One region of the Kitasatospora sp. SC0581 genome, then DNA from elsewhere that is predicted to be linked to it. Evidence: predicted binding sites of a transcription regulator. Region 1 holds the regulator's gene; the other holds the start of a gene.
What was found. The regulator HrcA, encoded in region 1, represses chaperone genes, less so after heat shock. The targets are predictions, from matches to a motif close to TTNGCACTCNGNNNNNCNGAGTGCNAA.

Region 1 (9,929 bases):
GCGGGCCCCTTGGTCAGGTCGGGCTTGTTGCCGGGCGTGGTCACGCCGCCTCCTGCTCGGTGAGCTGGGAGAGCACGATCTCCCGGTACGTCGGGTTGTCGGCCATCAGCTCGTGGTGGGTTCCACTGCCGACGACGGCGCCCTCGTCGAGGACGATGATCCGGTCGGCGTCGCGGATGGTGGACACCCGCTGGGCGACGATCAGGACGGTGGCGTCGGAGGTCTCGCGGGCGAGGGCCTTGCGGAGCCGGGCGTCGGTGGCGTAGTCGAGCGCGGAGAAGGAGTCGTCGAAGAGGTAGACGGAGGGCCGGCGGACCAGGGTCCGGGCGATGGCCAGGCGTTGGCGCTGGCCGCCGGAGACGTTGCCGCCGCCCTGGGCGATGGGGGCGTCCAGGCCTTCGGGCAGCTTCTCGACGAACTCCTTGGCCTGGGCGATCTCCAGGGCGTGCCAGAGCTCCTCGTCGGTGGCGTCGGGCCGGCCGTAGCGGAGGTTGCTGGCGACGGTGCCGGAGAAGAGGTAGGGCTTCTGCGGGACGATGCCGACGCTCTCGGCGATCGCGGCGGGGGCGAGTTCGCGGACGTCGACGCCGTCGAGCAGGACCCGGCCGGAGGTGACGTCGAAGAGCCGGGGGACGAGGCCGAGCAGGGTGGACTTGCCGCTGCCGGTGGAGCCGATGATGGCGGTGGTCTGGCCGGGGCCGGCGGTGAGGTCGATGCCGCGCAGCACCGAGGCCTCGGCGCCGGGGTAGCGGAAGTCGACGCCGCGCAGTTCCAGGGTGCCGCGGTGCGGGACCTCGGTGACGGGGGCGGCGGGCGGGACGACGCTGCTGTCGGTGCCGAGGACCTCCTGGATGCGCTCGGCGCAGACCTCGGCGCGCGGCACCATCATGAACATGAAGGTGGCCATCATGACGCTCATCAGGATCTGCATCAGGTAGGAGAGGAACGCGGTGAGCGCGCCGATCTGCATGGCGCCGCTGTCGATGCGGTGGGCGCCGAACCAGAGCACGGCGACGCTGGAGACGTTCACCACCAGCATGACGGCGGGGAACATGATGGACATCAGCCGGCCGACCTGGCGGGAGACCTGGGTGAGGTCCTCGTTGGCGTCGGCGAAGCGGGCCTGCTCCTGGTCGTCCTTGACGAAGGCGCGGATGACCCGGATGCCGGTGATCTGCTCGCGCAGGACCCGGTTCACGGTGTCGATCCGTACCTGCATGCTGCGGAACCTGGGGCGCAGCGCGCGGACCAGCAGGACCACGACGACGCCGAGCACGGGGATGACGGCGAGCAGCAGGCCGGACAGCGGGACGTCCTGGTTGAGCGCCATGATGATGCCGCCGACGCACATGATCGGCGCGGCGACCATGAGCGTGAAGCTCATCAGGGCGAGCATCTGGACCTGCTGGACGTCGTTGGTGGTGCGGGTGATCAGCGAGGGGGCGCCGAACTGGCCGACCTCGCGGGCGGAGAAGCTCTGCACCCGGTCGAAGACGGCGGCGCGGACGTCCCGGCCGAAGGCCATCGCGGTGCGGGCGCCGTAGTAGACCGCGCCGATGGAGCAGAGGGCCTGGAGGACGGTGACCGCGATCATCACCCCGCCGACGCGCAGGATGTAGCCGGTGTCGCCCTTGACCACGCCGTCGTCGATGATGTCGGCGTTGAGTGTCGGCAGGTAGAGCGCCGCGAGGGTGGACACCAGCTGGAGCAGCACCAGCAGGGTGATCGGTCGGGAGTACGGGCGCAGGTACGCCCTCAGCAGTCTGATCAGCACTAGCACACTCTTGTCGTCGCCGGTCGGGTTCGCACCCCAATTCTCGGTGTTCTGTAGCGTCGTACAGGTCATTCGGCGTCCGGGAGCCGGAGGTTTGCCGGGCCTTTGCCGAACGGCGGGGTGCGGCACCGGTCGCGCGGGGTCGTGCCGTCGGGCGCCGCCCCCTTACGGAATGACCGGTTTCCCCCTAGGCTGCTGATTGCCCCTTTGTTACTGACCGGTACCGCTCAGGTGAACCGGGGGCCCGGCGACCGCCCCCACGGACGCCGCGACAATCCCTCAGACGGCCACCCGCCACCGGAGGTCCTCGTTGAGTTCCGCGCAGTCCCTGATCGACTCCGGCAGGCCCGACCTCGTCGCCGGGCGCCCCGCCTCCGTCGCCCACCTGTTCCTGGAGCGGGTCGCCCTGACCCCGAACGCCGAGGCCTACCGCTACCCCTCGCCGGTGGACGAGCAGGCCGCCGACGGCGCGCCCGGCGCCGAGCAGTGGCGCTCGCTCACCTGGGCGCAGACCGCGGTCCGGGTCAAGGCGGTGGCCGCAGGCCTGATGGCGCTCGGCATCCGGCCCGAGGACCGAGTGGCCCTGGCCTCCTCGACCCGCCTGGAGTGGATCGTCGCCGACCTCGGCGCCATGTGCGCGGGCGCCGCGATCACCACCGTCTACCCCAGCACCAACGCGGACGAGACCGCGTTCATCCTCTCCGACTCCGGCTCCCGGGCGCTGTTCGCCGAGAACGAGGCCCAACTGGCGAAGGCCGTCGGGCAGCTCGACCAGCTGCCCGAACTGCGCACCGTGATCCTCTTCGACGCGCCCGCCGAGGCCCCCGAGACCGGCGGCCTGGACCTGCTCACCCTCGCCGAACTGGAGGAGCGCGGCACCCGGTACCTGGCGGAGCACCCGGACGCGGTGGAGAAGGCCGTCGACGGGCTCGGCAAGGAGCAGCTGGCCACCCTCATCTACACCTCCGGCACCACCGGCCGCCCCAAGGGCGTGCGCCTGGTGCACGACTGCTGGGCGTACGAGGGCCGGGCGCAGGAGGCCAGCGGCCTGCTGGGCCCCGACGACGTGCAGTTCATGTGGCTGCCGCTGTCCCACGTGTTCGGCAAGACGCTGATCTCCGGGCAGATCGCCACCGGGCACGTGATGGCGGTGGACGGCCGGGTGGACCGGATCATCCACAACCTGCCCGCGATCCGGCCGACCATCATGGCCTCCGCGCCGCGCATCTTCGAGAAGGTCTACAACGGCATTGCGGGCCGGGCCCGGGCCGAGGGCGGCGCCAAGTACAAGATCTTCCTGTGGGCGGCCAAGGTCGCCCGCGAGCACGCCCGGGCGGTCCAGCAGAGCCGCATCGCCACCGGCACCGAGAGCGCCCCGCTCGGCCTGCGGGTGCAGCACGCGCTGGCCGACAAACTGGTGTACGCGAAGATCCGGGCGGCCTTCGGCGGCCGGCTGCGCGGCGCGGTCTCCGGCAGCGCCGCGCTCGCCCCGGAGATCGGCTACTTCTTCATCGGCGCCGGGGTGCCGATCCTGGAGGGCTACGGCCTGAGCGAGACCAGCGCCGGCTCCTGCGTCAACCGGGCCGAGGACGTGCGGATCGGCACCGTGGGCCGCCCGCTGCCCGGCACCGAGGTGCGGATCGCCGAGGACGGCGAGATCCTGCTGCGCGGCCCCGGCGTCATGCGCGGCTACCACAACCTGCCGGAGAAGACCGCCGAGGTGCTGGAGCCGGACGGCTGGTTCCACACCGAGGACATCGGCGAGCTCAGCCCGGACGGCTTCCTGCGGATCACCGACCGCAAGAAGGACCTGTTCAAGACCTCCGGCGGCAAGTACGTGGCGCCCAGCGAGGTCGAGGGCAAGTTCAAGGCGGTCTGCCCGTTCGTCAGCAACATCCTGGTGATCGGCAACGGCCGCAACTACTGCACCGCGCTGATCGGCCTGGACGAGGCCGTCCTGCTGCCGTGGGCCGCCGAGCACGGCCTGGCCGGGAAGTCCTACGCCGAGCTGGCCGTCGAGCCGGCCGTCCACGAGCTGATCGAGGGCTTCGTCAAGCGGGTCAACGGCGACCTCCAGCGCTGGCAGACGATCAAGAAGTTCCACCTGCTGCCGCGCGACCTCGACATCGAGCACGGCGAGCTCACCCCGAGCCTGAAGATCAAGCGCCCGGTGGTCGAGCGGACCTACGCCGACGCGGTCACCGCCATGTACGCGGGCGCCAACGAGGCCTGACCGGCCCCGCCCCCGTACGGCCCGCCGGGTTCGGTCGGGCCGTACGGGACAATGGGCTCATGCCCTCCGCACTCCCCGACGGCGATCCGGTGCCGTCCGACGGTTCCCTGCCCGCACACGCCCTCGACGGGCTGGGCGACCGGCCGTTCGGCTTCTACCTGCACGTGCCGTACTGCGCCAGCCGCTGCGGCTACTGCGACTTCAACACCTACACCGCCACCGAGCTGCGCTCCTCCGGAGCCGTCGCCTCCCAGGAGACCTACGCGGACAACGTGGTCGCCGAGATCCGCCACGCCCGGAAGGTGCTGGGCTCCGCCGACCTGCCGGTGCACACCGTCTTCCTCGGCGGCGGCACCCCGACCCTGCTGCCCGCCCGCGACCTGGTCAAGATGCTCGCCGCGATCCGCGAGGAGTTCGGGCTCGCCGACGGCGCCGAGATCACCACCGAGGCCAACCCGGAGTCCGTCGACCCGGCGTACCTGGCCGAACTGCGCGAGGGCGGCTACAACCGGCTCTCCTTCGGCATGCAGAGCGCCCGCCCGCACGTCCTGAAGCTGCTCGACCGCCACCACACCCCGGGCCGCCCCGAGGCCTGCGTGGCCGAGGCCCGCGCGGCCGGCTTCGAACACGTCAACCTCGACCTCATCTACGGCACCCCGGGCGAGTCCGACGACGACTGGCGGGCCTCCCTGGACGCCGCCATCGGCGCCGGGCCCGACCACGTCTCCGCGTACTCGCTGATCGTCGAGGAGGGCACCCGGCTCGCCGCCCGCGTCAAGCGCGGCGAACTGCCGATGATCGACGACGACGTGCACGCCGACCGCTACCTGATCGCCGAGGAGGCGCTCGCCGCCGCCGGCTACTCCTGGTACGAGGTCTCCAACTGGGCCACCACCCCCGAGGGCCGCTGCCGCCACAACGAGCTCTACTGGACCGGCGGCGACTGGTGGGGCGCCGGCCCCGGCGCCCACAGCCACGTCGGCGGCGTCCGCTGGTGGAACGCCAAGCACCCCGCCGCCTACGCCCGGGCCCTCGCCGAGCACCGCACCCCGGCCCTGGCCCGCGAGGTGCTGGCCGACGAGGACCGCCGCGTCGAACGCATCCTGCTGGAGCTGCGCCTGGTCGACGGCATCCCCCTCGACCTCCTCACCGACACCGGCCGCGAGGCCGCCGACCGCCACCTCGCCGACGGCCTCCTCGCCCCCGGCCCCTACGCCCGGGGCCGCGCCACCCTCACCCTCCAGGGCCGCCTCCTGGCCGACGCCGTCGTACGTGACCTGGTGGACTGACCGAGGGCTTACCGTGTGCGCACCTCTCCGAGCGGACCAGCCTCTTCGGCGAGGCCGTTCCTGTGGATCCGATGGGTGTGAGTCTGGTGACTGCCGACTTTCCCCGCCGTCACTCCGGCAGGGCCGTGAAGTCGATCAGTTCCTCGACCCGGCCCAGGAGTTCGGGCTCCAGGTCCTTGTAGGAGTCGACCTTCGAGAGGATGTGCTTCCAGGCCGCGGGGGTGTCCACCGGCCAGCCGAGGCGGCGGCAGGTGCCCTCCTTCCAGTCCTCGCCCCTGGGGACGGCGGGCCAGGCGGGGATGCCGACGGAGGAGGGCTTCACGGCCTGCCAGATGTCGATGTAGGGGTGGCCGACGACCAGCACCGAGTCGCCGGTGACCCGGGCGGCGATGCGGTGCTCCTTCGTGCCCGGGAGCAGGTGGTCGACCAGGACGCCGAGGCGGCGGCCGGGGCCGGGGGCGAAGTCGGCGACGATCGCGGGCAGGTCGTCGATGCCGCGCAGGTACTCGACGACCACGCCCTCGATCCGCAGGTCGTCGCCCCAGACCCGTTCGACCAGCTCCGCGTCGTGCCGGCCCTCGACGTAGATGCGGGACTCGCGGGCGACCCGGGCGCGGGCGCCGGGGACGGCGACGGAGCCGGAGGCGGTGCGGCCCGGGGTGCGGGCGGGGGCCGGGCCGGCCGGGCGGACCAGGGTGACGACCCTTCCCTCCAGCAGGAAGCCGCGCGGCACCAGGGGGAACACCCGGTGCTTGCCGAACCGGTCCTCCAGGGTGACGGTGAAGCCTTCGGCGGTCTTCTCGCAGCGCACCACGGCCCCGCAGTAGCCGGTCGCCGCCTCCTCGACCACCAGGTCCCGCTCGGCGGGCACCTCCGGGGCGGGGGCCTGCTTCTTCCACGGCGGGGTCAGGTCGGGTCCGTACTGGCGGCTGCGCATACGGGTGATCATAGGGAGGGCGGACGGTGCGTCAGAGGCCCGGCGCGCCCCAGACCGGGAACCAGCGGCTCAGGTCCTTCTCCAGCCGCAGGTCGTTCCCCAGCATCGCGTTGACCTGCAGTTCCAGCGGACTGTCGCGCCGCTCCCCGCCGCCGGGCATCGGGGCGAAGGGGTAGAACGTCCCCCGCTTGTAGAGGTAGACGAGGGCCAGCGACCGCCCGTCCGGGTCGCGGAACCCGACGAGCGAGCAGAGCAGCTGCGGCCCGAAGCCGTTCGCCTCCAGCTCGCTGTTGACCGCGTGCAGGTCGTTGACCAGTTCGGGCAGTTCCTCGGGGCGGTGCCGGGCGAGCAGCCAGGAGTAGCCGTAGCCGTCCTTGGAGGCCTCCACGGGGACGCCGCCGCGCTCGGTGTCGGCGTCCAGCAGCGCCCGGACCTGCTGCTGGACCTGGACGAAGGCGGCGCCCTCGACGGCCGCGAAGCAGACCGAGCCGAGCCCGGTGGGGGTGAACCCGGCCCCGGCCTCCAGGGTGAGCGCGGCGGACGGCACGCCGAACAGCTGGTCGAGGTCGGGCTTGACGGGCTTGGTGCGGCCGAACAGGGCGTCCAGGATTCCCACGGCGGTCCTCTCGGGTCGAAAACTGAGGCTCAGCGGCCGAGCTGCTCGGAGATCTTCGCCAGCTGCTCCAGCCGCTTCTCCAGGCTCGGGTGGGTGGAGAACAGCTGCGAGGCGGCCTCCCGGGCGCTCAGCGCGGGGGCGAAGTAGAAGGCGTTGTACGGCTGGGCCTGGCGCAGGTCCTTGCTGGGGATGGCCGCGATCTGCCCGGTCACCTTGGTGAGCGCCGAGGCGAGGGCGCTGGGGTGCCCGGTGAGCTGGGCGGCGGCCCGGTCGGCGGCGAGTTCGCGGTAGCGGGACAGCAGCCGGGTGAGCAGGAAGCTGATCGCGTAGACGACGACCGACACCAGCGGGATGATCAGCGCCAGGACGGCCGCGTTCTGGTCGTTGTTGTTGCGCCCGCCGCCCATGAACCCGCCGTACATCGCGATCCGGGTCATCGCCCCGGCGAGGACGCCGAGGAAGCCGGCGATCGTCATCACCGCGACGTCCCGGTGGGCGACGTGCGACAGCTCGTGGGCGAGGACGCCCTCCAGTTCCTCGGGCTCCAGCCGGCGCAGCAGCCCGGTGGTCACGCAGACCACCGCGTTCTGCGGGTTGCGGCCGGTGGCGAAGGCGTTCGGCATGTCGTTGTCGGCGACCGCCACGCGGGGTTTGGGCATGTCGGCCAGGGCGCAGAGCCGGTCGATGGTGCCGTGCAGCTGGGGGAACTGCTCCGGGGACACCTGGCGGGCGCCCATCGCCCGTTCGGTGATCTTGTCGCTGAACCAGAACTGGGCCACGAACAGCCCGCCGGAGATCAGGACGATCAGTGGCCAGGCGCCGCGCAGCAGCGCGATCAGCAGGCCGGTGAAACCGACGTACAGCAGCCCGATCACGAACATCGTCGCGACCATGCGGCCGGTCAGGCCGCGGTCCGGCGCGAAACGGGTGTGCTGGCCCGAGCTCGACATCGCTTGCTCCTCCATTCGCCGTCGCTTTCGATGCTGCCACCCGGACGGCCTCCCGGCACCACCCCGGCGCCGGGAGGATCGAACCGCCGGGGCCCCGCGGGCCGTGAGCGGAACTGCGGGGAGGATCACCCCGGTCCGGCCGTTCCTGCCGTAGGACCCGGGCCTTACACTGGCAGGTACGGTTTTGGCACTCGCGTGTTCAGAGTGCCAGGGCAAGGGTCTCCGGAGCGGCCCGCAGCAGCAAGGGACACAGTCGGACAACGTGCGAAGACGGAGGTGCGTGCCCCATGGCCGGTGAGGTCCGCCAGCTGGACGAACGCAAGCTCGCCGTGCTCCGCGCGATCGTGCAGGACTACGTGGGCACCGAGGAGCCGGTCGGCTCCAAGGCCCTGGTGGAACGGCACAACCTCGGGGTCTCGCCGGCGACCGTCCGCAACGACATGGCGGCGCTGGAGGAGGAGGGCTACATCCACCAGCCGCACACCAGCGCCGGCCGCATCCCGACCGACAAGGGGTACCGCCTCTTCGTCGACAAGCTCGCCGAGATCAAGCCGATGAGCGCCCCCGAGCGCCGGGCCATCCGGCACTTCCTGGACGGCGCGGTCGACCTGGACGACGTGGTCGCGCGCACCGTGCGGCTGCTCGCCCAGCTGACCCGGCAGGTCGCGGTGGTGCAGTACCCCTCGCTGACGCGCTCCACCGTCCGGCACATCGAGCTGGTGGCGCTGGCCCCGGCCAAGGTGATGCTGGTGCTGATCACCAACACCGGCCGGGTCGAGCAGCGGATGGTCGACTGCCCGGGCCCGGTCGGCGAGACGGTGCTGGCGGACCTGCGGGCCCGGATCAACGCGAGGGCCGCCGGCCGGCGCCTCCCGGAGGTCCCGGGGCTGCTGGAGGAGCTGCCGGCGCAGTTCGAACCGGCCGAGCGGCCGACCGTCAGCACGGTCCTGGCGACCCTGTTCGAGACGCTCGCCGAGCAGAACGAGGAGCGGATCATGCTGGCCGGCACGGCCAACCTGACCCGCTTCGGGCACGACTTCCCGCTCAGCATCCAGCCGGTGCTGGAGGCCCTGGAGGAGCAGGTCGTCCTGCTCCGCCTCCTGGGTGAGACCGCGGACGCCGCGATGACGGTCCGGATCGGGCGGGAGAACACCTACGAGGGGCTGACTTCCACGTCCATCGTCTCGGTCGGCTACGGTTCGGGCGACGAGAGCGTGGCGAAACTGGGTGTGATCGGTCCGACCCGGATGGACTACCCGGGCACAATGGGGGCGGTGCGAGCGGTGGCGCGGTACGTGGGCCAGATCCTGGCCGAGTCCTAGCAGAGGCCGCCGTCGGAAATCCGGCGGCGGTGACCAGTCGCAGCACTACTACAGGCGGAACAAGCGGAGCATTTGGTGGCCACGGACTACTACGCGGTACTCGGCGTCCGACGGGATGCGGGGCAGGACGAGATCAAGAAGGCGTTCCGGCGCCTGGCGCGCGAACTGCACCCGGACGTCAACCCGGACCCGAAGACGCAGGAGCGGTTCAAGGAGATCAACGCCGCTTACGAGGTGCTCTCCGATCCGCAGAAGCGCCAGGTCTACGACCTCGGCGGGGACCCGCTGTCCCCGGGCGGCGGCGCGGGCGGTTTCGGCGCCGGCGCGGCGGGCTTCGGCTTCTCCGACATCATGGACGCCTTCTTCGGCGCCGCGGCCGGCCAGCGCGGCCCGCGCTCGCGCACCCGCCGGGGCCAGGACGCCATGATCCGGCTGGAGATCACCCTGGAGGAGGCCGCTTTCGGCACCACCAAGGAGCTCCAGGTCGACACCGCCGTCACCTGCACCACGTGCAGCGGCGAGGGCGCGGCCCCCGGCACCTCGGCGCAGACCTGTGACATGTGCCGCGGCAAGGGCGAGGTCTCCCAGGTCACCCGGTCCTTCCTGGGCCAGGTCATGACCTCCCGCCCCTGCCCGCAGTGCCAGGGCTTCGGCACCGTCGTGCCGACCCCGTGCCCGGAGTGCGCCGGCGACGGCCGGGTGCGCGCCCGCCGCACGCTGACCGTCAAGATCCCGGCCGGTGTCGACAACGGCACCCGGATCCAGCTGGCCGGCGAGGGCGAGGTCGGCCCCGGCGGCGGCCCGGCCG
Region 2 (9,929 bases), on a different contig from region 1:
GCGTACGCGGCGTACGCGGCCGCGGTCCGCGAGGAGTACGGCTTCGTCCCCGCGCCGGACTTCGCGGCCGGCCGGGCCGCCGTCCTGCGCCACCTGCTCGCCCTGCCGGACCTCTACCGCACCCCGGCCGCCCGCGAGCGCTTCACCGCGGCCGCCCGCGCCAACCTGACCGCGGAGCTCGGCACCCTCTGAGGCCCGTCAGCCCCACCGCCCGCGCACCCGGTCCGTGACGGCCACGCCCCCCGTCACGGCCAGGACCCGCCCGGCCACGGCCCACCACGCGTCGTGGCCGGCCCCCGCCGCCTCCAGCACGGCCCACCACAGCCCGAGCCCGCAGCACCCGCCCGCCACACCCCACACCCAGCGCCTCATGCGCGCACCGTACCCACCCGCGCACCACCCCCGGAAGGCACCCCCGGCCCCGAGCCGGCCGGGCTAGGCGAGCTTCCCCACCGGCGCCACCACCGCGCCCTGCTTGCCGCACACCCAGTGCGGCTCCGGCCCCAGCTCGGGCTCCACGCTCAGCGCGTGCGGGTCCCCGTCGGCCGCGCACCCGGTGCACAGCGGCCAGCGCCCGTACGCCTCCAGCAGCGCGTCCTGGACGTCCTGGGCGACCAGCCCGAGCACGTACTCGGTGCCGTCCGGCCACTGCTCCAGCCACCAGCGGCGGTGCGTCACGGCCTGCTCCACCAGCGAGACGACGGCGGCGTCCGCCACGTCCCGCGCGGTGAGGTCGGCCAGGATCAGTGCCCGCGCGTTGTGCAGGGCGGTCTCGATGTCGTCGGAAGCCATCCGTCCATTCTCCGTCCACCCGGCCGAACGCCGAAACGCCCGGACGTCCGAACGCCCGGGCCCCGGAACTTCCGGACGCCGCCGGACGCCGAAACGCCGTGTGGGCGGCCCCCCGAAGGGAGCCGCCCACACGGACGAGGAACCAGCCGATCCGATCGAAGCGATCAGGATCAGAAGTCCATGTCACCGCCCGGCATGCCGCCGCCGGCGGCCGCGGCGGCCTTCTCCGGCTTGTCGGCGATGACGGCCTCGGTGGTCAGGAACAGCGCCGCGATGGAGGCGGCGTTCTGCAGCGCGGAGCGGGTCACCTTGGCCGGGTCGATGATGCCCTCGGCGATCAGGTCGACGTAGGTGTTGGTGGCCGCGTTCAGGCCGTGACCGGCGGGGAGGTTGCGCACCTTCTCCACCACGACGCCACCCTCCAGGCCGGCGTTGGTCGCGATCTGCTTGATCGGGGCCTCCAGCGCGACCTTGACGATGTTGGCACCGGTGGCCTCGTCGCCCTCCAGCTCCAGCTTGTCGAAGGCGACACCGGCCTGCAGCAGGGCGACGCCACCACCGGCGACGATGCCCTCCTCGACGGCGGCCTTGGCGTTGCGGACGGCGTCCTCGATGCGGTGCTTGCGCTCCTTGAGCTCCACCTCGGTGGCCGCGCCGGCCTTGATGACGGCCACGCCGCCGGCCAGCTTGGCGAGGCGCTCCTGGAGCTTCTCGCGGTCGTAGTCCGAGTCGCTGTTCTCGATCTCGGCGCGGATCTGGTTCACGCGGCCCGCGACCTGCTCGCTGTCGCCACCACCGTCGACGATGGTGGTCTCGTCCTTGGTGATGACCACCTTGCGGGCGGTGCCCAGCAGGTCGATGCCGGCGTTCTCCAGCTTGAGGCCGACCTCCTCGGAGATCACGGTGCCACCGGTGAGGATGGCGATGTCGCCGAGCATGGCCTTGCGGCGGTCACCGAAGCCCGGGGCCTTGACGGCGACGGACTTGAAGGTGCCACGGATCTTGTTCACGACCAGGGTCGACAGGGCCTCGCCCTCGACGTCCTCGGCGATGATGACCAGCGGCTTGCCGCTCTGCATGACCTTCTCCAGCAGCGGGAGCAGGTCCTTGACCGAGCCGATCTTGGAGTTGGCGATGAGGATGTACGGGTCCTCGAACGTCGCCTCCATCCGCTCCAGGTCGGTGGCGAAGTAGGCGGAGATGTAGCCCTTGTCGAAGCGCATGCCCTCGGTGAGCTCGAGCTCCAGACCGAAGGTGTTGCTCTCCTCGACGGTGATGACGCCTTCCTTGCCGACCTTGTCCATGGCCTCGGCGATGAGCTCGCCGATCTGGGTGTCAGCGGCGGAGATGGAGGCGGTGGAGGCGATCTGCTCCTTGGTCTCCACGTCCTTGGCCTGGGCCAGCAGCTGGTCGGAGACGGCCGCGACGGCCTTCTCGATGCCGCGCTTCAGGGCCATCGGGTTGGCGCCGGCGGCGACGTTGCGCAGACCCTCGCGAACCAGGGCCTGGGCGAGCACGGTGGCGGTGGTGGTGCCGTCACCCGCGACGTCGTCCGTCTTCTTGGCGACCTCCTTGACGAGCTCCGCACCGATCTTCTCGTACGGGTCCTCGAGCTCGATCTCCTTGGCGATGGAGACACCGTCGTTGGTGATCGTGGGGGCGCCCCACTTCTTCTCCAGCACGACGTTGCGGCCCTTGGGGCCGAGCGTGACCTTCACGGCGTCGGCGAGCTGGTTCATGCCACGCTCAAGGCCGCGGCGAGCTTCCTCATCAAAGGCGATGATCTTGGCCATCTGAAGTGGTCCTCCGGGACACGGTCGACTGCTCGGACCAAGGGGTGCCCGCGACGGACGGCCCTGGTGTGCGGGGGTCCATTCCCCTACCGCTCCCGGGGGCCTCACCGACCCGGTCCGCTGTCACTCTCACGCTGTGAGTGCTAACGCCAATGATTAGCACTCCGGGTGGTCGAGTGCAAGCCCAATCGACGATCCGCGAGCCGTCGCCGGAGCCCCGCCCGAGCCCCGGCGGAGCCGCGTCGGGGAACGCCGACGGGCCCGTACGACACGCGTCGCACGGGCCCGTCGAGAAGCGAGTGGTCACCAGCCGTAGGGCCGCGCCGAGCTCCTGGAGTCGGAAGGGGTCAGACCGCCGCGCGGACCATGTCCGCCTGCGGGCCCTTCTGTCCCTGGGAGATCTCGAACTCGACCCGCTGGCCCTCCTCGAGGGTGCGGTAGCCGTCCATCTGGATCGCGCTGTAGTGGACGAAGACGTCCGCACCACCGTCGACCGCGATGAAGCCGTAGCCCTTCTCCGCGTTGAACCACTTGACGGTGCCCTGAGCCATTCCGAACTCCCCTAGTGCTGTGCTGGCCCTTCACGTGCCCGCAGGTCGCGGGCCCGGGTTGGTTGAAGGCCGGCCCGGGGAACCCCCCCTGGGCGCAGCCGTGCACGCCGCAACCATCCGCGCGGAACGCCGGGCGGCCTCCGGTGAGCGGGTGATTGCGTCGACCGCCGCTGAATGTATCCGGATCGACGCCCTCTGCAACAGGGCCAACCGCCGGTAATTCCGCCAAGGCGTCAAGGGACAGGACGGATCGAATCGGAATAATCTCGGCATTCCACGCCGGACATAGCGGACGAATTACTCAAATGCCCGCGCGAATTCTGACATCTGCCTGACATGTTTCACGGTCCGCCCCCGACGGCCGGACGCCCCCGGGCCGAGCACTGCGGGGGCCGAAAGGGAAACCCTGTTCCCAGCCGAGCCACACTCTACTCCGACTCGACCCGGAAATATTCCCGCCGGAATGCGAGCGGTCGCCCGCGCATACGGAGAACGGATTTCCGTACGCGCGGGCGACCGCGGGTTCTGCTTTGTCGGCTCAGCAGCCGCCGGCCACCGCCGGGATGATCGAGACGCTGGCGCCGTCCTTGATCTCGGTCGCCAGACCCTCGGCGAAGCGCACGTCGTCGTCGTTCACGTAGACGTTCACGAAGCGGCGCAGCTTGCCGGTGTCGTCCAGGATGCGGGCCGCGATGCCCGCGTGGTTCTTCTCCAGGTCGGCGACGACCTCGGCCAGGGTGGCACCCTCGGCGGTCACCTCGGCGGCGCCGTCGGTGTAGGTGCGCAGGATGGTGGGGATGCGGACGGTGGCGCTCATGACTCTCCTAGCGGGGGCGGGGCCTATCGGGTGGTTCAGGCGGACACGAGGCCGGCGGCGCGGAACGAGTCCAGCGTCGGGCGGATGACGGCGGTCATCCCGGAATCGGAGACGGCGTCCAGGGTCTTCAGCCCGTCGCCGGTGTTGATCGCGACGGTCTCCTTGGCCGGGTCCAGCTGCCCGGTCTCGACCAGCTTCTTCAGCACGCCGACGGTCACCCCGCCCGCGGTCTCGGCGAAGATCCCCTCGGTCCGCGCCAGCAGCCGGATCGCCGCCACGACCTCGGCGTCCGTGACGTCCTCCACCGCGCCACCGGTACGGCGGGCGATGTCCAGCACGTACGGGCCGTCGGCCGGGTTGCCGATCGCCAGCGACTTGGCGATGGTGTCCGGCTTCACCGGCTTGATCACGTCCCGGCCGGCCTTGAACGCGGCCGACACCGGCGAGCAGCCCTCCGCCTGGGCGCCGAAGACCTTGTACGGCCGGTCCTCGACCAGGCCGAGCCTGATCAGCTCCTGGAGCCCCTTGTCGATCTTCGTCAGCTGCGAGCCCGAGGCGATCGGGATCACGATCTGCTCCGGCAGCCGCCAGCCGAGCTGCTCGCAGATCTCGTACGCCAGCGTCTTGGAGCCCTCGCCGTAGTACGGCCGCAGGTTCACGTTGACGAAGCCCCAGCCCTCGCCGGCCGGGTCGCCGATCAGCTCCGAGCAGAAGCGGTTCACGTCGTCGTAGTTGCCCTCGATGCCGACCAGCTCGCCGCCGTACACCCCGGCCATGACGACCTTGCCCTGCTCCAGGTCGTGCGGGATGAACACGCAGGACCGGAACCCGGCCCGGGCCGCCGCCGCACCCACCGCGCCGGCCAGGTTGCCGGTGGAGGAGCAGGACAGCGTGGTGTAGCCGAACGCCCGGGCCGCCTCGATCGCACACGCGACCACCCGGTCCTTGAACGAGTGCGTCGGGTTCCCGGAGTCGTCCTTGACGTGCAGCTGGGCGGTGAAACCGAGCTCCCGGCCCAGGTTGTCCGCCTTCACCAGCGGGGTCCACCCCGGGTTCAGGTTCGGCTTGGACGCCACGTCGGCCGGCACCGGCAGCAGCGGCGCGTACCGCCAGATGGAGGCCGGACCGGCCTCGATCCGCTTGCGCAGCTCCTCGGCGCCCTCGCTGCCGAACTCGTAGGCGATCTCCAGCGGGCCGAAGCACTCCAGGCACGCGAAGCTGGGGCCGAGCGGGAAGCGGGTGCCGCACTCGCGACAGGACAGCGCGGCGGCCGGGCCGAGGTCGACGGAAACGGGTGCGGCAGTGTCGATAGCCATGATGGCGAGGCCTCTCTCCTCATCTTCCCCGTGGCGCGGTCGCGACACGGGACGGAATTGGCACCTGTCCCGCCGGGGCCTGTCGACAGACAGCCGCGCGAGAAGGTTGCCGGGACGTCAACGGGCCGTTCCCTCAGTCCCTCTGGATGAGCTTGTGAAATTGTGGTGGTGCTCAACGGAGACCCCGGCGTGCAAAGGTCCGACCGCTGTACGAAGACTGTATCCGAAGGCGTCAAACCTGAACGGGACCGTCCGCCAAGCGAGATGACCCGTCCCACCGACCTCGCCGAGGAGATCTCCGTGCCCGCCGAACCGACTCCCGCGCTCCTCCCGCAGGCGGCGTCCTGGCTGCGCCGCCGCTCCTGGAGCGCGGCCGACCGGCCGGTCCGCACCCTGCTCGACGCCAAGGAGCGCACCGGCCGCACGGTCAGCGTGGTCCTCCCCGCCCTGGACGAGGAGGCCACCGTCGGCGACATCGTCCGCACCATCCGCCGCGAGCTGATGGAACGCCTCCCGCTCGTCGACGAACTCGTCGTCGTCGACTCCGGCTCCACCGACGCCACCGCCGCCGTCGCCGCCGAGGCCGGCGCCCGGGTCGAGCACCGCGACGCCGTCCTGCCCCGGCTGCCCGCCGTCCCCGGCAAGGGCGAGGTGCTCTGGCGCTCGCTGCTGGTCACCCACGGCGACATCGTCTGCTTCGTCGACGCCGACCTGCGCGAGTTCGACCCGGCCTTCGTCTCCGGCATCGTCGGCCCGCTGCTCACCGACGAGTCCATCCAGCTGGTCAAGGCCATGTACGACCGCCCGCTGGAGTCGGAGGGCGCCGTCCTGCCCGCCGGCGGCGGCCGGGTCACCGAACTCGTCGCCCGCCCCCTGCTCAACCTCCACTGGCCGGAACTCGCCGGTTTCGTCCAGCCGCTCGGCGGCGAGTACGCGGCCCGCCGCTCACTGCTCGAACGGCTGCCCTTCCCCACCGGCTACGGCGTCGAACTCGGCCTGCTGGTCGACGCCCTGGAGCTGGCCGGCCTGGACGCCCTCGCCCAGGTGGACGTCGGCGTCCGGCACCACCGCCACCAGGACGGCCAGGCCCTCGGCCGGATGGCCGCCACCATCTACCGGACCGCCCTGGAACGCCTCGACCGCACCCACCGCCTCAAGGCCTCCGCCGACCTCGTCCACCCCCACCTCACCCAGTTCACCCGCGACCCGGAAACCCGCGCCTTCACCGCCCACACCCACCCGGTGACCGCCCTCGAACGCCCCCCGATCCACACCCTCCCCGAGTACGCCGCCCGCCATTAGGGCCGCACGGGTTTGCCACGCCGACCCCACGGCAACATGCCAACCATGGGCGATCTCACGACCAACCGTTCGAGCGTGACCGGCACCGCCCCCGTCCTGGTGGCGTCCAACCGGGGGCCGGTGTCCTTCAGCACCGCCGACGACGGCACGCTGACCCTGCGCCGCGGCGGCGGCGGCCTGGTCTCCGGCCTCTCCGCCATCGACGACCCGAACGCCGTCTGGGTCTGCGCCGCCCTCGACGACTCCGACCGCAGGGCCGCCGCCGAGGCACCCCACGGCCGCCTCGACCTGGCCGGCCACGAGGTCGGCGGCCAGGCCGTACGGATGCTGGACATCGACCCGCTGACCTTCGCCCGCGCCTACAACGGCGTCGCCAACTCCACCCTCTGGTTCGTCCACCACCTGCTCTACGCGACCCCCACCGCGCCCTCCTTCGACGCCGCCTTCCGCACCGAGTGGGCCGCCTACCGGGCCTACAACGAGGCCTTCGCCGAAGCCCTCGCCGCCGAGGCCGCCCCGAACGCCGCCGTCCTCGTCCAGGACTACCACCTCTCCCTGGTCCCGGCCCTGCTCCGCGAAGCCCGCCCCGACCTGCGGATCGGCCACTTCTCGCACACCCCCTGGGCCCCGCCCGAGTACTACCGGATGCTGCCCGACGACGTCGCCCGGGCCGTCCTCACCGGCATCCTCGGCGCCGACCGGGCCGGCTTCCTGACCCAGCGCTGGGCCCGCGCCTTCGCCGCCTGCTGCGAGGACCTCCTCGGCGCGACCGTCGACCACGACGCGCTCACCGTCACCGTCGACGGCCGCACCACGCGCCTCGGCGTCCACGCCCTCGGCGCCGACGCCGACTTCCTGCGCGAGCGCGCCCACCGCACCGACGTCGACGAACGCCTCGCCGCCCTCCGCGCGGCCGTCGGCGACCGCCGCACCATCGTCCGGGTCGACCGCACCGAGCTGAGCAAGAACATCGTCCGCGGCCTCCAGGCCTACCGGCACCTGCTCCGCACCCGCCCCGAGTGGCACGACCGGGTGGTGCACATCGCCTTCGCCTACCCGTCCCGCACCGACCTCGCCGAGTACCGCGCCTACACGGCCGCCGTCCAGCGGCTGGCCGAGGAGATCGACGCCGAGTTCGCCACCCCCGCCTGGCAGCCCCTGATCCTCCACGTCGACGACGACTTCCCGCGCTCCCTCGCCGCCTACCGGCTGGCCGACGTCGCCCTGGTCAACCCCATCCGCGACGGCATGAACCTGGTCGCCAAGGAGGTCCCGGTGGTCTCCGACCACGGCTGCGCCCTCGTCCTCTCCCGCGAGGCCGGCGCCCACGCCGAACTCAAGGACGACGCCCTCACCGTCAACCCCTACGACGTCATCGCCACCGCCGAGGCCCTCCACGCCGGCCTCACCATGAGCCCGGAGGAGCGCGCCGACCGCACCAAGCGCCTGGCGGCGGCGGCCACCGCGCTCCCCCCGCAGCAGTGGTTCCTGGACCAGCTCAACGCGCTGTGAGCGCGTCCGCCAAGGCCCCCAACAGCTCCACCACGCCCTCCGGCCCGGCGACCACCAGGTCCGCCCGGTCGGCCAGCTCCCGCACCGGCGCGTCCCCCACCGCGCCGGCGCAGACCAGCACCCCGGCCACGCCCTCGCCGCGCAGCTCCTCCACCGCGGCGAAGGCCGCCACGTCCCCCAGGTCGTCCCCCGCGTAGAGCACCGACCGCGCCCCCCGCTCGCGCAGGAACCCGGTCAGCGCCGCCCCCTTGTCCACCCCCGGCGGCCGCAGCTCCAGCACCAGCCGCCCTGGCTCCACCACCAGCCCGTACCCGGCCGCCAGCTCCCCCACCGGCGCCCGCAGCAGCTCCAACGCCTCCTCCGGCGCCGCCGTCCGCCGGGTGTGCACGGCCACCGACCGCCCCTTGTCCTCCACCCACGTCCCCTCGGGCGCCCCCACCCGCTCCAGCACCCCCGGCAGCACCGCCCGCACCCGCGCCACCCCCGGATGCACCTCCGGCGCCGAGAGCTCCCCGCCCTCCCACCGCTCGGCCCCGTAGTGCCCCAGCACCACCACCCCCGGCAGGTCCGCGAACCCCCCGTACTCCACCGCCACCCCGGCCGGCCGCCCCGTCACCACCACGACGCCCCCCACCACCGGCGCCAGCCGCCGCAACACCCCCACCACCCCCGGATGCGCCCGCGCCCGCCCCGGATCCGCCACGATCGGCGCCAGCGTCCCGTCGAAGTCCAACCCGATCACGGCATCCCCGGGCGCGCCCAGCACCGCCCGCACCCCATCCCGCCCAGCCCCGGTCCCCGGCACGAACATCTCTTCAAAGCCCATACCGAAGCCCTACCCCGGAGCCCCCCACTCCGCACCCCGGCCTCCCCCACCTCCCCCACCAGGGCCACCTCCCCCACCCCCACCCACCCGCCCCTCGATTCACCCGGCGAGAGGAACGCGCTGCGGGAGGGGGTGGCGCAGGGGGTGGCCGCGGAGAGGGGCGTGACGGGTGATTTTCAGACTGCCAACGGTCTGAACGCCCCACCTCCAGGGTGGCAGTCTGAAAATCATCCAGCCCCCGGAGCGGCCACCCCCGGAGCCGCCCCCGGCCCCCACCCTCCCGAGAGCCCGAACCCCCCACCCGTCAACGGGCCCCCCGCCGAGCCTCCCGCACCCGCCGCAGCCGGTTCACCAGCACCGGCGCGTGCGCCAGCGCCTCCTCCCGGTCCAGCAGCGCGTTCAGCACCTGGTAGTACCGCGTCGGGGAGAGCCCCAGCTCCTCCCGGATCGCCCGCTCCTTGGCCCCCGCCGTCCGCCACTGCCGCCCCTCCAGCGCCAGCACCGCCCGGTCCCGCTCGCTCAGCTCGCCCACCGCCGACACCTCCGTCCACCGCTACGGAGTGTCATTCTCGCGCGCGACCCGGACACACACTGCTCGCCCCACCGCTCCCCGTGCCCGGCTACCGTCACCCCCATGACCACGCCGAGCTTCGCCCTGCACATCCCGACCGCCGACCTCGACCCCGACCCGCTCGACCCGTCCCAGATCGTCTCGGGCACCCCCGAGGTCACCGGCAGGGTGCTCTCCGAGTCCGCCGACGGCCGCCACCTGCGCGGTCTCTGGCAGATCACCCCCGGCGTGGTCACGGACGTCGAGGCGGACGAGATGTTCGTGGTGCTCAGCGGCCGGGCCACGATCGAGGTCGAGGGCGGCCCGACCCTGGAGGTCGGCCCCGGCGACTGCGCGGTGCTGCGCGAGGGCGACCGCACCACCTGGACGGTCCACGAGACCCTCCGCAAGGCCTACGCCATCACGCTGCCCTGAGCCCCGTCGGGGCCGGGGCGAACCACGCCCCGGCC

Region 2: groL (chaperonin GroEL) is a predicted target of HrcA. The motif match lies at 2,742-2,768, and genes of this name have one in related genera.

Annotation. Positions count from the first base shown of each region.
Region 1 is NZ_JBLRWA010000002.1:33,558-43,486, forward strand. Features, by position in the region: gene ACLWS4_RS03215 (ABC transporter ATP-binding protein) at 41-1,774, opposite strand; gene ACLWS4_RS03220 (AMP-dependent synthetase/ligase) at 2,085-4,007, shown strand; gene hemW (radical SAM family heme chaperone HemW) at 4,067-5,296, shown strand; gene ACLWS4_RS03230 (DUF3097 domain-containing protein) at 5,406-6,233, opposite strand; gene pspAB (PspA-associated protein PspAB) at 6,265-6,849, opposite strand; gene htpX (zinc metalloprotease HtpX) at 6,879-7,799, opposite strand; gene hrcA (heat-inducible transcriptional repressor HrcA) at 8,087-9,121, shown strand; gene dnaJ (molecular chaperone DnaJ) at 9,197-9,929, shown strand, end outside.
Region 2 is NZ_JBLRWA010000013.1:180,007-189,935, forward strand. Features, by position in the region: gene ACLWS4_RS21510 (hypothetical protein) at 1-192, shown strand, start outside; gene ACLWS4_RS21515 (hypothetical protein) at 199-372, opposite strand; gene ACLWS4_RS21520 (hypothetical protein) at 436-792, opposite strand; gene groL (chaperonin GroEL) at 963-2,585, opposite strand; gene ACLWS4_RS21530 (cold-shock protein) at 2,933-3,136, opposite strand; gene ACLWS4_RS21535 (MoaD/ThiS family protein) at 3,675-3,953, opposite strand; gene thrC (threonine synthase) at 3,989-5,269, opposite strand; SAM riboswitch class I at 5,286-5,422, opposite strand; gene ACLWS4_RS21545 (glucosyl-3-phosphoglycerate synthase) at 5,534-6,571, shown strand; gene ACLWS4_RS21550 (alpha,alpha-trehalose-phosphate synthase (UDP-forming)) at 6,617-8,083, shown strand; gene otsB (trehalose-phosphatase) at 8,070-8,909, opposite strand; gene ACLWS4_RS21560 (DUF3263 domain-containing protein) at 9,214-9,441, opposite strand; gene ACLWS4_RS21565 (cupin domain-containing protein) at 9,544-9,894, shown strand.